Acuticoccus sp. I52.16.1: one gene and its partner. The main gene of each other region encodes a partner of the protein of the gene in region 2 in a complex. Links are inferred from orthologs where the notes say so. Each region holds a gene or a part of one and is shown on either strand. Other genes may lie near its edges.

Region 1 (3,702 bases), 1.3 Mb from region 2 along the record:
TGGGGAGGTCGGTCCCGGCAGCGGCCTCTGAAGAGGGTCGCCGGAGGGGCGCGGTCGTAGCCGATCAAGCCTGTCGCGTCGTCGGACGTCGGGCGGCGTGACCCGGTAGAACAGCGCTCTAGCGCAGCATTCCCTTCACGAGATTGCTCGCCCGGCCGATGTCGAGCTGGTCCGGATAGCGTTTCTTGAGCGCGGTAATCGTGCGGCCCACGTCGCGAAGGCCGGCGGCGCCGATGTCGTTCACCACCTGCGCACAGGCGGTCCGCAGGGTCGGTTCGTCCATCAGCGGGGGCATAAACTCGCGGATGGTCTCGATCTCGGCCTTGGTCTGGCGCACCGTCTCCAGGTCGCCGGCCTTGCGGTCGGAGGCGATCTGTTCCTCGCGCTGCTTGATCATCTTGGCGAGCAGCGCGGCGATCTCGGCCTGCGTGATCTTCTCGCCGTTGCCCACGCAGTGCGCCTGATCGCGGTCGCGAATGGCCGTCTGCATGAGGCGCAGGGTACACATTCGGCGCCGATCATCATCATGCGCGGCGTTCTTTACGGCGGCTTGCAGTTGCTCTCGTACGTTCATGACCACACCCTGCTGACACAGACGCTGTCCGTTCGATGGCGCTTAACACCCTTGAACATCAGCGCCAAGCACGCAACCGGTTCCTTACTTTACGCTTAGCACCGCCGCCGAGGATTGCGACGGTTGTGCATCGCTGCCATGTGTTCCTGTCGTGCGGCTGACTAAAATGGCGAATTTTCCCAATTTGCCAACCCTACCTAACAAGGTGTTCATGCTCCGCACCCTGCGATCCGGTCAACGCTTGGGATGACGGGGTGTTCAACCGAACGCGGCGCGTTTACATCCTGTGGAACGATAACAGGGAAATTGTGGATGGACGGTTGGGTCGAGCCGAAGCCCACGGCCTGCCTCGCGCTGGCTGACGGGCTTGTCCTGCGCGGGATGGGCGCGGGCGCTGTTGGCACGGCGGTCGGCGAAGTGTGCTTCAATACGGCGATGACGGGTTATCAGGAGATCCTGACCGATCCGTCCTACGCCGGTCAGATCGTCACGTTCACGTTTCCCCATGTCGGTAATGTGGGAGCGAACGAGGACGATATCGAGACCGTCGCCGCCCAGGCACGTAATGCCGCCCAGGGTTGCATCCTGCGTGCGCCGATCTCGCGGCCGCAGAGCTGGCGGGCGCGCGAAGGCTTTGACACCTGGCTCGAGGCCCGCGGCATCGTCGCCATCACCGGCGTCGACACTCGCGCGCTGACCGCCCACATCCGCGAGGGCGGCATGGTCAACGCCGCGATCGCCCACAATCCGGACGGCGTGTTCGACGAAGCGGCCCTCCTGGAGGCTGCGCGCAACGCCCCCGACATGGACGGCGCGGAACTCGCCACCACCGTCTCCACCGGCGAAGCGGCCCCGTGGCTGGGCGGCGCCTGGACCTGGCCCGGCTTCTACGCCGAGATCGAGGGCGAGCGCGGCGGGCCGCGGATCGTCGCCCTCGATTACGGCATCAAGGGCAACATCCTGCGCCTTCTCGCCGAGCGCGGCGCCAACGTCACCGTGGTGCCGGCGAGCGCCAGCGCCGAGGAGATCCTGGCGCTGAACCCGGACGGGCTCTTTCTCTCCAACGGCCCCGGCGATCCGGGCGCGACGGGCAGGATCATCGGCGACACGCTGAAGACGCTCGTCGACCGGCGTCTGCCGACCTTCGGCATCTGCCTCGGCCATCAGCTCCTCGGCCATGCCATCGGGGCGAAGACCAAGAAGATGCGCCAGGGCCACCACGGTGCCAATCACCCGGTGCTCGACCTCGACAGCGGCGCGGTCTCCATCGTGTCGATGAACCACGGCTTCACCGTCGACGCCGCGACGCTGCCGTCCAACGCGCGCGAGACGCATCGCTCGCTGTTCGACGGGTCCAACTGCGGTCTGGCGATGACCGACCGGCCGGTGTTCTCGGTGCAGTACCACCCCGAGGCGTCCCCCGGCCCGCACGACAGCTACAACCTGTTCGACCGCTTCCTGGGCATGATCGCCGCCGAGAAGGCGCAGACCGCGCTGTGACGACGATGGCCCTGTCGGTCGAGGACGCGCGGCCGGAGGACCTCGCGGCGATCGCGGCGGTCAACAACGCCGCGGTCCCCGCCGTCAACGCACTGACGGCCGAGGAGATGGGCGCCGTCGCCGCGCTCGGCGCGCTGCGCATCGTGCGCACGGGGGGCGCGGTCGGCGGGCTGGTCCTGACGATCCCCGAGGGGCAGCCCTACGCCAGCCTGAACTACCGCTGGTTCAGCGGCGAGTTCGACGCTTTCCTCTACGTCGACCGCATCGTCGTCGCGCCCGAGGCGCGGGGGCTCGGCGTCGGCCGCGCCCTCTACGAGGACACCTTCGCCCGCGCCAGGTCGCTCGGCCGCCCGCGCGTCTGCGCCGAGGTGAACGTCGAGCCGCCGAACCCCGGCTCCATGGCCTTCCACGCCGCGACCGGCTTCAACGTCCTCCTCGACCGCTTCAACGAGGAGGCCGGCAAGACCGTGCGGATGATGGAGCGGCCGGTCTGACCGCGCGGCCGCCCGGCGCTTGACAGCCGGCGGCCACCCGCTACCCCCGTCCCTCATGGCCCGCGACAGAACGGGCCGCGAGGAGACGCCATGAAGATCACCGCCGTCCGCAGCCACCGGCTCGGCTACACCCTCCCCGAAACGCTCGGCTACTCGCAGCAGATGTACGACCGTCGCACGGCGCATCTGGTCGAGGTGACGACCGACGCCGGTATCACCGGTTGGGGCGAGTGCTTCGGCCCCGGCCCGGTCGCCGTCGCCAATCAGACGATCGTCGAGAAGGTGATCGCCCCGCTGATCGTCGGCCGCGACCCGATGGCCCGCGAGGTGCTGTGGCACGAGATCTACAACCGCCTGCGCGACCATGGGCAGAAGGGGATGCCGTTGCAGGCGCTGTCGGGAGTCGACATCGCGCTGTGGGACCTCGCCGGCAAGGCGACCGGCCAGTCCATCGCGCAGATGCTCGGCGGCCGCTTCCGCGAGGACGTCCCCGTCTACGGCTACGGCATGATGCTGCGGCCGGACGCGACCGACCTCGCCGCCCGCTTCGCTGAGGAGGCCGCCGCGATCGAGGCGAAGGGCTTCCGCGCCACGAAGATGAAGATCGGCCGCGGCGTCGCCGAGGACATCCGCCTGATCGAGGCGGTGCGTGGCGCGCTGAAGGACGAGACGCGGCTGATGGTGGACGCCAACCACGCCTACCACGTCACGCAGGCCTTCGCGGTCGGCCGCGCGATGGAAGGCCTCGGCGTCTACTGGTTCGAGGAGCCGGTCGCGCCGGAGGATCTCGACGGCTACGCCGAGCTGCGGCGCGGCCTCGCGGTCAACATCGCCGGCGGCGAGGCGGAGTTCACCCGCTGGGGCTGGCGCGCCCTCCTCGAGAAGCGCTGCGTCTCCATCGCGCAGCCGGAGGTGTGCGGCCTCGGCGGGATCTCCGAGTTCATGAAGGTGCTGACGCTGTGTCAGACGCACATGATCCCGGTGGTCAACCACGTGTGGGGATCGGCGGTGTCGGTCGCCACCAACCTCCAGCTCCTCGCCGCGCAGCCGCCGCTCCCCGGCGGCCTCCACCCCGACGAGCCGATGCTCGAGTACGACACCACCGACAATGCCTTCATGAGCGACCTGCCGCAG
Region 2 (5,293 bases):
CGGCGTAGACGACGAGGGTGGTGGGTTCGTAGCTGGCGCCCGAATTGTCGAAGATCTGGGACCAGGTGTCCTCGGTCTCGGCGAGCGTGACGCGCAGGAGGCCGAGCGTCTCGCCGTCTTCGGCCTGTTGCCGGGCAGAGCGCTCGGGGGCCTGCTGGGTGACGACGGGGCCGCCGCCCTGGCCGCCGGAAATCATCTCCAGGAGCTGCAGCGGGTTGATGCCGACGAAGACCCACAGCCCGATGGCGACGATGATGAAGAGAATGATCGAGCCGCCACCGGCGCGGCGCACACCGCCCGAGCTGCCGCCGCGGGGGATGCGCACGCGTCCGCCTCGCGGTAGGCCGGCCCGGCCGAAGATCGAACCCCCGCTCCCGCGGCGGTCCTCGAAATTGTCGCTCTTTCGGCGGCCTTCCCAGCGCATTCCTGTCCTCCGGCGTGCGAATCCAATCGGCGGCCGGAGCGGGAGGGCTAGCGCGCCGCCCGTCCCCAGCCCTTGATGAACGTCGACCACCGCTTCGAGGTTGCCCGCTCTTCACGGCGCGGTGTCGTTGCAGCCTGGGCGACAATAAGATGGTTTAACATGGTCGTCTCCTGTCATGAGGCTTTCGCGCCGGCGCTCCAGGGGGTGGCGCGCCGACGTTTTCGTCGATAGTGCTCACGCATTGAGTGCGCCTTAGCGACTCAACATGCGCGCCTGGTGCGCACTTTAAAGGGGTAGAGGCGCAATTTATGCGTCTTTTTGCGAGGATGCCGCATGACGCCTGAACAATTCCGCGCGTGGCGGAAGGCGAACAATTGGAAGCAGAAGGAGCTAGCCGACCGCCTGGGCCTGAAACGCCGTATGATCCAGTACTATGAGCGCGGCGACCGGGACGGCAAAAGCGTCGAGATTCCCAAGACCGTTCGTCTGGCCTGCTATGCGATCGCGTGCGGTGTCGAAGAGTTCGACGGGCACACCGTCGAGTGGTCCTCGGCCCCCGCGGAAGGGGCGCCCAACCTCGATCCGGACGGAGCCCTCGCCGACAATGACGAGGACGACGACGACTGATCGGACGGCTTGGCTTTGCGCCGGACGCGGGAACGCTCTATAGCGGGCCGTTCTTCCCGCCACCCACAGTCACAAGAAGCTGTCGCCGGTTCCCCATGCCGAAACGTACCGACCTTTCCTCGATCCTCATCATTGGCGCGGGTCCGATCGTCATCGGCCAAGCGTGCGAGTTCGACTATTCGGGCACGCAAGCCGTCAAAGCGCTCAAGGAGGAAGGGTTCCGCGTCATCCTGGTGAACTCCAATCCGGCGACCATCATGACGGACCCGGAGCTCGCCGACGCGACCTACATCGAGCCGATCACGCCAGAGATCGTCGAGAAGATCATCGAGAAGGAGAAGCCCGACGCGCTGCTCCCGACGATGGGCGGGCAGACGGCGCTGAACTGCGCCCTCGCCCTCTACGACAGCGGCTTCCTCGACAAGCACGGCGTGGAGATGATCGGCGCCAACGCGCAGGCGATCCGCACCGCCGAGGACCGTGACGACTTCAAGAGCGCGATGAGCGAGATCGGCCTCGAATCGCCACAGTCCGAGATCGCCCACACGCTGTCCGAGGCGCTCGCCGCACTCGACGTGGTGGGCCTGCCGGCGATCATCCGCCCCTCCTTCACGCTCGCCGGCACCGGCGGCGGCATCGCCTACAATCGCGAGGAATTCCTCGACATCGTGGAGCGCGGCCTCGACGCCTCGCCGACGACCGAGGTGCTGATCGAGGAGTCGGTGCTCGGCTGGAAGGAGTTCGAGATGGAGGTGGTCCGCGACCATGCGGACAACTGCATCATCATCTGCTCCATCGAGAACGTGGATCCGATGGGCGTCCACACGGGCGATTCCATCACCGTCGCCCCGGCGTTGACGCTGACGGACAAGGAATATCAGCGCATGCGGTCGGCCTCGATCGCGGTGCTGCGCAAGATCGGCGTCGAGACCGGCGGATCGAACGTTCAATTTGCCGTGAACCCCGAGGACGGCCGCATGGTCGTCATCGAGATGAACCCGCGCGTGTCGCGCTCCTCGGCGCTGGCGTCCAAGGCGACCGGCTTCCCCATCGCCCGCGTCGCGGCCAAGCTCGCCGTCGGCTACACGCTCGACGAGCTGGACAACGACATCACCAAGGGCGCCACGCCCGCCTCGTTCGAGCCGACGATCGACTACGTCGTCGTCAAGGTTCCGCGCTTCACGTTCGAGAAGTTCCCCGGCGCCAACACGGTGCTGACGACGTCGATGCGGTCCGTCGGCGAGGTGATGGCGATCGGCCGCACCTTCCAGGAGGCGATGCAGAAGGCGCTGCGGGGCCTGGAAACCGGCCTCTCCGGCTTCGACGATGCCGAGATCGAGGGGCTGGTGCCGGGCGAGGAAGGCCAGGCGATCCGCGCCGCGATCGGCGTGCCGCGGCCCGACCGTCTCTTGAAGGTGGCCGAGGCGATGCGCCGCGGCTTCTCGGTCGACGCGATCTACGAGCAGAGCCGCATCGATAAGTGGTTCCTCGAGGAGATCGCCGGGATCATCGCCTTGGAGGAGAAGGTTCGGGCGCATGGCCTGCCGCTGACCTCCGGCCTGATGCGGCAGCTCAAGGCCGCCGGCTTCTCCGACCAGCGGCTCGCCGCACTCGCCGGGATGACCGACGACCAGGTCCGCGCCTACCGCGAGCGGCTCGGCGTGCGTCCGGTCTACAAGCGGATCGACACCTGCGCGGCCGAGTTCGCGGCGCCGACCGCCTACATGTACTCGACCTACGAGACCGAGTTCGCGGGCGTCCCGCAGAACGAGGCGGCGCCCTCGAACCGCAACAAGGTGGTCATCCTGGGCGGCGGGCCGAACCGCATCGGCCAGGGCATCGAGTTCGACTATTGCTGCTGCCACGCGTGCTACGCGCTGTCGGACGCGGGCGTCGAGACCATCATGGTCAACTGCAACCCCGAAACCGTCTCGACCGACTTCGACACCTCCGACCGGCTCTACTTCGAGCCGCTGACGGTGGAGGACGTTCTCGAGATCCTGGCGGTGGAGAAGTCCGCCGGGCGGCTGATGGGCGTGATCGTGCAGTTCGGCGGGCAGACCCCCCTCGGCCTGGCGCAGCGTCTCGTCGACGCCGGGCATACCATCCTCGGCACGCCGGTCGACGCGATCGACCTCGCCGAGGACCGCGACCGGTTCCAGAAGCTCCTGCACCGCCTGCGGCTGAAGCAGCCGGACAACGGCATCGCCCACTCGGTCGAGCAGGCGCGTCTCATCGCGTCCGAGGTCGGCATGCCGCTGGTGGTGCGCCCGTCCTACGTGCTGGGCGGCCGCGCCATGGAGGTCATCCGCGACGAGGAGGGGCTCGACAAGTACCTCTTCACCACCCTCTCCTCGCTGGTGCCGGGCCACGTGCGGGCCAAGTATCCCAACGACAAGACCGGGCAGATCAACATGCTGCTCGGCAAGAACGCGCTCCTCTTCGACAAGTACCTCGACCGCGCGGTCGAGGTGGACGTCGACGCGTTGTCCGACGGGGAGGACGTGTTCGTCTGCGGTGTGATGGAGCACATCGAGGAAGCGGGCATCCACTCGGGCGATTCGGCCTGCTCGCTGCCGCCGCGTACCCTGCCCGACCAGATCGTCGAGCAGCTGCGGGCGCAGACCTCCGCACTCGCGCTGGCGCTCGGCGTGGTCGGCTTGATGAACGTGCAGTTCGCCGTGAAGGGCGGGCAGATCTACATCCTCGAGGTCAACCCGCGGGCGGCGCGCACCGTGCCGTTCGTCGCCAAGACCATCGGCGAGCCGATCGCCAAGATCGCCGCGCGCGTGATGGCCGGCGAGCGTCTGTCGACGTTCAACCTCACCACCAAGCCGCTCGACCATGTGGCGGTGAAGGAAGCGGTCTTCCCGTTCGCGCGCTTCCCCGAGGTCGACACCGTGCTCGGCCCGGAGATGAAGTCCACCGGCGAGGTCATGGGGATCGACCGCTCGTTCGCACTGGCGTTCGTGAAGAGCCAGATGGCAGCCGGCAATGCGCTGCCGCTCGAGGGGAAGGTCTTCCTATCGGTTCGCGATTCGGATAAAGCCTCCATTCGCGGCGCGGCCTCGCGGCTGTCAGCGGCCGGGTTCACCCTGGTGGCGACGTCCGGGACGCAGCGGGACCTGGAGGCGAACGGCATCCCCTGCGAGCGCATCAACAAGGTGTCGGAGGGACGGCCGCATATCGTCGACGCGATCAAGAACGGGTCGATTCAACTTGTGCTGAATACGGCAGAAGGGCCGCAGTCGCTGAACGATTCCAAGTCGATGCGCCGCGCCGCGCTGTCTCACCGGGTGCCGTACTACACGACACTTGCCGGGGCACTCGCCGCTGCGGAAGGAATTGCACTACAGGGCAGCCAGGAACTTGAGGTTCGCCCCATGCAATCCTACGTGAACGCATTCTCGGACGTTTGACGCCCGGCGGAACGCTTTCCGCACTTGCATTTTCGTCACAGTCTGTTGGAAACTGGACCACTTCGCTCGGAAGCGAGCGGCGTTACGAAGAAAGTTCGAATGACGATGGAAAAGATCCCAATGACGGCGCAGGGGTATGCGTCGTTGGAGACCGAGTTGAAGCGCCGCACATCGGAGGATCGTCCGAAAATCATTCAGGACATCGCCGAGGCGCGCGCGCATGGCGACCTCTCCGAAAATGCAGAATACCATGCCGCCAAAGAGGCGCAGAGCCACAACGAAGGCCGCATCACCGACCTGGAAGACATGCTTTCGCGCGCCGAAGTGATCGACGTCAAGAAGCTCTCCGGCTCGACCGTGAAGTTCGGCGCGTTCGTGACCCTGGTCGACGAAGACACCGATCAGGAAAAAAAGTACCAGATCGTCGGTGACGTCGAGGCCGACGTGAAGGCCGGCCGCATTTCGATCTCCTCGCCGATCGCCCGCGCGCTCATCGGCAAGACCGTCGGCGATTCCGTCGAAGTGACCGCCCCCGGCGGCGCCCGCGCCTACGAGATCACCGAGGTCCAGTTCCGCTGAGGACCCGAGGGGCCGCCGCGAGGTCACACACACCGTGACCCTCCCGCCGCGGCCCCGCTCTTCGGCATGCAGGCGCACCTCGCGCCAGCTCTGACGACCGCCGCGCACACGCCCGCGCGCCGCCTCGAGGATGACGACTCGCCCGCCTCCCGCAAGCACGGCCGCCGACGGCGTTCGGCACGATACGCCGCGCTTGCCGCGACCTGGCGCACCGTCTACGAGAAGACCACATCATCCGAGCTGA

Evidence for each region. Proteins that work in one complex are often made in the same cells at the same time.
Region 1: the proteins of carB (region 2) and carA are in contact, whole or in part, in a solved structure (PDB 1KEE), measured with the Escherichia coli proteins. The link is inferred for Acuticoccus sp. I52.16.1 from one-to-one orthologs.

Annotation. Positions count from the first base shown.
Region 1 is NZ_CP094828.1:1,858,437-1,862,138, forward strand. The notes cover bases 1-2,980. They hold carA (glutamine-hydrolyzing carbamoyl-phosphate synthase small subunit), read left to right. Parts: upstream 1-886; coding sequence 887-2,074; downstream 2,075-2,980. Other genes in these bases: MRB58_RS08330 (GatB/YqeY domain-containing protein), read right to left, coding at 119-574; MRB58_RS08340 (GNAT family N-acetyltransferase), read left to right, coding at 2,080-2,568; MRB58_RS08345 (mandelate racemase/muconate lactonizing enzyme family protein), read left to right, coding at 2,659-2,980. Outside these bases: more of MRB58_RS08345, read left to right, coding at 2,981-3,702. UniProt on the Escherichia coli protein: Small subunit of the glutamine-dependent carbamoyl phosphate synthetase (CPSase).
Region 2 is NZ_CP094828.1:3,199,915-3,205,207, reverse strand. What follows is about bases 822-4,670. They hold carB (carbamoyl-phosphate synthase large subunit), read left to right. Parts: upstream 822-1,146; coding sequence 1,147-4,470; downstream 4,471-4,670. Other genes in these bases: greA (transcription elongation factor GreA), read left to right, coding at 4,576-4,670; MRB58_RS14540 (helix-turn-helix transcriptional regulator), read left to right, coding at 822-1,051. Outside these bases: MRB58_RS14545 (neutral zinc metallopeptidase), read right to left, coding at 1-424; more of MRB58_RS14540, read left to right, coding at 758-821; more of greA, read left to right, coding at 4,671-5,049. UniProt on the Escherichia coli protein: Large subunit of the glutamine-dependent carbamoyl phosphate synthetase (CPSase).